Regions from separate parts of the Turicibacter sp. KK003 genome, predicted to be linked through region 1. Evidence: a T-box and tRNA genes for the amino acid it is inferred to sense, from the RefSeq annotation. Region 1 holds a T-box; the other holds one or more tRNA genes.
The links. The T-box of region 1 lies ahead of leuS (leucine--tRNA ligase). A T-box ahead of a tRNA ligase gene usually reads a tRNA of that ligase, here a tRNA-Leu.
Positions count from the first base shown of each region.

Region 1 (3,432 bases):
CACCGGGAGATAGAGCCCGTTCGAGTAAGTGTTTTGAGAAGGGAAGGATACGTTCTAGTGTCTGAGCCATGTTACTTTTCCTCCTTTTTGTAAAGGCGACCTTGGTAAGTATTTCTTTCCTTTAATCGATCGTCGATGGCGTTTAACACTTCCCATTTTTTGAGGCTCCACATCGGACCAATGAGTTCCTCACGAACGGCGTCACCTGTTAGTCGGTGGATAACCATATGAGGAGGAAGAATTTCGAGTTGATCAACGACTAAGTCTACATATTCGTCTTTTTCCATGAGTTTTAGTTTGCCTTTTGTTAGCATTTTGTGCATCGGTGTTCCGTCGATGACATGAAGAAGGTGTATTTTAACCCCTTGTACATCGAGTTGGGCAACTGCTTTGGCAGTTTCGAGCATCATGTCATGTGTTTCATTTGGTAAGCCATTAATGATATGGATGATGACATCAATATTTTTTGCTCGTAGTTTTTGAACTCCTTCAACTAGTGTTTGGTAGTCATGTCCGCGATTAATGAGTTTTCCTGTTTGGTCGTGCATCGTTTGAAGCCCAAGTTCTACCCATAGGTCAACTTTTTTATTCAGCTCTCCTAAATATTCAACGACATCATCTGGCAGGCAGTCTGGACGGGTTCCGATGGAAAGGGCGACGATGTTATCATCGCATTCTAATACAGCTTCATATTTTTTTCGTAAAACTTCAAGCGGGGCATGAGTATTCGTAAAGGCTTGAAAATAGGCGATATATCCCGCTTCGGGCCATTTTTGATGCATCATTTCTTTTACTTGGTTAAATTGAGTTTTTAAATTGTCTTCCGGATTTCCGGCAAAGTCTCCACTTCCTTTTGTACTACAGAATGTGCATCCTCCATATTTAACTGTTCCATCAATGTTTGGGCATGTAAATCCTGCATTGATCATGACTTTAAATATTTTTTGATGGTATTTTTCACGTAAATGATAATTTAAGGTGTGGTATCGTTTATCAGAGTAACTATATGGAAAGGGATTATTCATCGTTTTTTCCTCCTTTAAATGCTTCGTTTATTTAGTATCTTGTTGATGATATCAAAGATAACAGGTATGCTGAACGATTCAAGCTCTCCGGATCAAGGCGGTCAGTCATTCGTTCTTGAACCGCTTGAATCTCATAAGCGCCGCTTGTTTGAAGCGGGATCTGTTCTCTAGGATTTTGGGTACTTTTCTTTGTAGTTTGGCGTTCTTTCTAATTTTTTAAGCGATTGAAAACTTATTTAGACGTCTATATTTTATCATAGAAAGGGAGGGGCAGGCACGTGATATTGTCTAAGGACGTTTTTTCCAACGGTTTTTTGTAAAAAATCTTGTTTTTTGGGTAATGTTTGATATAATTTTTTCTATAATAACCTTATAGATAGATAGAAACGATGAAAAGGATTAGTAGTAAGACGAGGCTATTAAAGAGAGCGAATGGTTGGTGGAAATTCGTATAGAGTCCCTTATGAACTCACCTTGGAGTTGCAGTTGTGAAAAGAAGTAAGAGCTGCCGCCTGTTTGGCGTTAAAACAATGAAGGGGTAAAAGCTTTTTAAGGTTAGCTTTTGCAACTAAGGTGGTACCGCGTCGATGACGTCCTTAGCTCGTTTTAAGGTACTTTTTTTTATGCTTAAAAAGGGTAACTCGCTTCATCGCTTTGTGTGTAAAAGGACTGCCGATTAAAAAGTGACAGGAATACCCTTAAATGGGTATATAGGAGGTAATGTTATGGCATTCGATCATCAACAGATTGAAAAAAAGTGGCAAAAATATTGGTTAGAAAATAAGACGTTTAAGACATCTGATGATTCTTCAAAACCAAAATATTATGCATTAGATATGTTCCCATACCCATCAGGAGCTGGACTTCATGTCGGGCATCCAGAAGGTTATACGGCAACAGATATTGTTTCACGTATGAAACGTATGCAAGGATATCGTGTCTTACACCCAATGGGATGGGATGCGTTTGGATTACCGGCTGAACAATATGCATTAAATACAGGAAATGACCCACGTGAATTTACGGATATTAATATTAATACGTTCCGTCAACAAATTCAATCGTTAGGATTCTCTTACGATTGGGATAAAGAGTTAAATACGACGGATCCAAAATATTATAAATGGACACAATGGATTTTCACACAACTTTACAACATGGGACTTGCTGAAATTAAGGACATTGAAGTAAACTGGTGTGAAGGATTAGGAACAGTTCTTGCCAATGAGGAAGTTTTAAACGTGAATGGAAAAATGGTTTCAGAGCGTGGAGAACATCCTGTTATTAAAAAACCGATGAAGCAATGGGTGCTTAAAATTACTCACTATGCTGAACGTTTATTAGAAGATTTAGAAGGTCTAGATTGGACGGAAAGCATTAAAGATATGCAACGTAACTGGATTGGAAAAAGTGAAGGGGCATTAATTAATTTCAAGGTAGATGGAACGGATGCTTCATTTGATGTTTTTACAACACGTCCAGATACTGTTTTTGGAATCACTTATGTCGTTTTAGCGCCAGAACATCCACTTGTAAGTGAAATTACAACCCCAGAATATCAAGAAGCTGTTCATGCTTATCAAGAATCATCGAAGGCGAAATCAGATCTTGAACGTACGGAATTAAATAAAGAGAAATCAGGAGTTCCAACGGGTGCCTATGCGATTCATCCAATAACAGGTGAAAAAGTTCCTGTTTGGATTGGAGACTATGTCCTTGCAAGCTATGGAACAGGTGCGGTAATGGCAGTTCCTGCACATGATGAGCGCGACTATGAATTCGCAAACAAATATGATTTACCAATCAAGCAAGTTATTGAAGGAGACTTATCAGAAGGTGCTTTCACAGGTGATGGAGCTCACATTGAATCTGACTTTATTAATGGGATGAATAATACTGAGGCGAAGACGGCCGTGATTGATTGGTTAGAAGCTCACGACTGTGGATCACGCAAAGTTAACTACAAATTACGTGATTGGTTATTCTCACGTCAACGTTATTGGGGAGAGCCATTCCCAGTTATTTTATGGGAAGACGGAACAATGTCTGTACTCGAGGCGGACCAATTACCACTTGAATTACCAGTAATGGATAATATTAAGCCATCTGGAACAGGGGAATCACCACTTGCTAATGCAACAGAATGGTTAGAAGTTGTTCGTGAAGATGGAGTTAAAGGGCGTCGTGAAACAAATACGATGCCACAATGGGCCGGAAGTTGCTGGTACTACATTGGATATATTTTAAAACAAGGTAACGATTATGTTGGATTAAATACAGAAGAAGCAAAACAATTATTAAAAGAGTGGTTACCAGTTGACCTTTATATCGGTGGGGCAGAACATGCGGTATTACACTTATTATACGCTCGCTTCTGGCACAAAGTTTTATTTGATTTAGGAATCGT
Region 1 covers NZ_CP142738.1:654,122-657,553, forward strand. Annotated here, with positions in the region: gene VXM77_RS03085 (class I SAM-dependent methyltransferase) at 1-70, opposite strand, end outside; gene VXM77_RS03090 (TIGR01212 family radical SAM protein) at 72-1,025, opposite strand; T-box leader at 1,406-1,626, shown strand; gene leuS (leucine--tRNA ligase) at 1,751-3,432, shown strand, end outside.

Region 2 (3,432 bases), 400 kb from region 1:
AACATAGCCTTTTTCTAATTTCTACATTAATGATGATAAACTTAGGATATACTGACTCATTTTGTATGTAATGTCAGGATTTGTTGGAGCCGTTTCACAGCTATTCAACCCCTCTAAATCTAACCCAAAAACTTGCTGGGCCAACTCCTTTATCACGTCGTCCTCATAAAAATCATCTATAAAAGGAAATGAGTATTGATAAAAATACACAAGTAATTGCTTCAGCTCTTCCTGGATGCACTCGTCTAACTTTAACATCTCTAATCGTTCAATTGCATAGGCATAACACCTCTCCATTTTTTTTAAAACTGCTGGCTCTGCTAAAACACGCCTAGTAACTCCATTAGCTTTAAAGGTAATGACACCTTGTAAATTTTTACGACTCATCAATTCAAATAACGCTGTTTTAACAAAAGGAATTTCACAACTATTGGTTATATCTTCTAATACATGGGTGAATGGCATTAATCGCTCCTCTTCAACCTCATATAAATCTGAAATAATAGAGAATTTCAATTTTAAATTAGTCCCGGTTTGAAGGGTATCTATTTTTTTCACTATCTGTTCATACCAATAATTCTCATAATAATCCTTTAAAGAGTACATTAGCTCCTTTAAATTTTTTATAGAAAATGATGATAACTGATTAAAGTAAAAATTTTCTTTTTGTTGTCGCATTTCCTTTTGGTTTTGAAAAATAGCAACCAATATATCATGTGCAGCAATCGTTAAATCTAAACGTTTCTTTTCAAAAATAGAAGCAATTAATCGATCGACTGCATCAAATTCACGTTTTAGTGTATAGGCCGACATTAATTGTTTTTTTATTTCTGTCCCAATATCAACGCATGTAACGGATACTAAGAAGTCCTCTAACAAGCAAATAGCCTGATCAATATACCCCTTCTCAATCAACTCAATCGATTGTTCAATTTTCGCTCGATAATTAGTCTGTAATTCATAAATTTTGGCCACTCTTACCCCTCACTCTTTACTGCTTACAGAGAAAGCAGCTTAAAATACAAAAAAAGAACTACTTAGTGTAGTCCATCATTATCGTTAAATGGCATCCCGGGAGGGATTCGAACCCCCGACCGACGGCTTAGAAGGCCGTTGCTCTATCCAGCTGAGCTACCGAGACTTAATAGTTATTTAAATGAAATGGCATCCCGGGAGGGATTCGAACCCCCGACCGACGGCTTAGAAGGCCGTTGCTCTATCCAGCTGAGCTACCGAGACATGTTTTCCAATTACACAACTTATTCTAAATCATTTAGTTTCATTTGTAAAGCCTTATTTAACAATTTTTTTCTTTTTTCTTCAAACATTAGAGCCATTATGTTTGTTATTAATTAAAAAGAGGGAATTATTCCCCCTTTAATTAAACAAGATGATGAGCTTTATATGCCCCTTCTAACGTTGGAACATGAATACAACGAATGTCATATTCTCCATACGTCATACTTTCTAATTTATAAATCCATGCCCACGGATCACAAGGAAACATATGAATGACATCAACATATTTTTCATAGAAATCATTTAAATAGCGTCGGCACTCCTCTTCTGTCTGAAACGGCATTACAATTTTAACAAATGAGTTCTTATAGTCGCTCACCTTATCCTTAACAAAGGTTTCAAGTAAATCCCCTGTCAACGAAAGTTCACCCCTACTCCACGCTATAATCTTATCTTCCACCTCCTGTAACTGTTGATTAAAACCATCCTCAATCATCATTTGATTTACTACAGGTTTCCAATAGACGTTCATCGTCAATCCCCCCAAATGGTTTTAGTCGCACTTTCTTCATATTCCTCCTCCCTGCCCTTTAGAAAGCGCTTTACACCTAATCATACGTAACTAAGCTTAAAAAGATGAATACTTTAGATAAATTAAATTATTTTTGATTTTCGAGGCGACTCCACTTAAAAATCATCCTCCCCTTCATTAAACTAAATGCTAAGTCTAATTCATAAACTGAGATGGATGCAAATGGATCCGCTGTTGTATTATATTTCTTTTTTTTGATTTTTTAGCTTGATTAATCATCTAATTATGTTATAATTAAATTGTAAATGCCAGTGTGGCGGAATTGGTAGACGCAGTGGACTCAAAATCCACCGAAGTTTACTTCATGCCGGTTCGAGTCCGGCCACTGGTACCAATATTGCTAACTAACACCCTGAGTAATTAAGGGTGTTTTTTTTTGCATTAGGGCGATTATACAGACATTTTCTCCCCGCCTTCATAGATTATATTGAGGATACCAATTCAAACATCCATCTTAAAAACATCCTATTCATTCAAACATCCAACCTTCCTACACTTTTATTAACAAGATCTATTTACTTAATCACTTTCGGTATCCTCAGTCGATTAAGGACAGTAGAATAACTCTAATTATTCATTCTAATTTACAAATACAATTTCCTATCCATAACTTATCATTCTCCTACATTCTCTCTACTTTTTAAAAGTATTCCTATCCATTTTATACAGTTATTTTTATAAACTATTAAATTTACCACACCATATTACATTTTTTACACCACTATACTGTCACTTAAAAAAGATCTCCTGATTCAGAGACTCCCCTTCTAGGGGATGTCATCGGGAGGTCTTTTTCTTATTCTATCCTTCTCACCCCATCGCGTTTATCTCGTTAAACACTCATTAACCGATCCAACTATTATCAAATCATACAAAAAAAGGAACGCCAGTCAATCTATGAGCAGCGCCCTATAATAGAACATGAAATATAAATTCCTGTAAAGTTAATTTACATAAGGGGGAGAAACATACGATTCTTTGATGTTATCATTTTTATTTTTCTAAAATCACCTACTTATTATAAGTATTCAATTCAAAAGTTAAAAAAAGAGTTCACTTAAAATCCAATAAGTAATACACATTTCAAAAATGGCACCAAAAATAAAAGCTTCTATCGTCATATTAATCACTCCCCTACAAAAATGTCATATCCTTAGTATTTATTTTTTTTTATATTTTACACCATCTTTTTATGATTTTTTATTACTGTGAAATGGATGTTCGATAAACGAAATAACTCCCCTTCTTAAAGCCAATATATGAGTGTACATATCCTAATGTATCATTATGTGAGCGACCTAGAATTCGTTGCGTTAAAACAAGATCATGACCAGGTAGCGAATCCTGGCTTTTAATAGCACTCGAACGACTAACCGGCGCTACGACCCCTTTTAATGTCTGTTTCAGCTCACCTTTTTCATTATAAATAGCTTCAAGGTAATCTTGACTTCGCTTAGAGACATCTACTACCGTTACTTCCTGTGTATTTAAATTTTTAATTTCAACCTGATAATTTGGTAAATACGATACCTGAAATTTAAGCTTCTCCTCTAACATCTTATTACTAAATCCGAGCATCATTTTCGCCTCGTGATTAAAGA
Region 2 covers NZ_CP142738.1:1,056,630-1,060,061, reverse strand. Annotated here, with positions in the region: gene VXM77_RS05355 (hypothetical protein) at 22-975, opposite strand; tRNA gene VXM77_RS05350 (tRNA-Arg) at 1,065-1,141, opposite strand; tRNA gene VXM77_RS05345 (tRNA-Arg) at 1,163-1,239, opposite strand; gene VXM77_RS05340 (hypothetical protein) at 1,382-1,771, opposite strand; tRNA gene VXM77_RS05335 (tRNA-Leu) at 2,079-2,165, shown strand; gene VXM77_RS05330 (hypothetical protein) at 3,035-3,432, opposite strand, start outside.
Region 2: it has a tRNA-Leu gene. The T-box ahead of leuS (leucine--tRNA ligase) is inferred to sense a tRNA for this amino acid. The anticodon was not compared.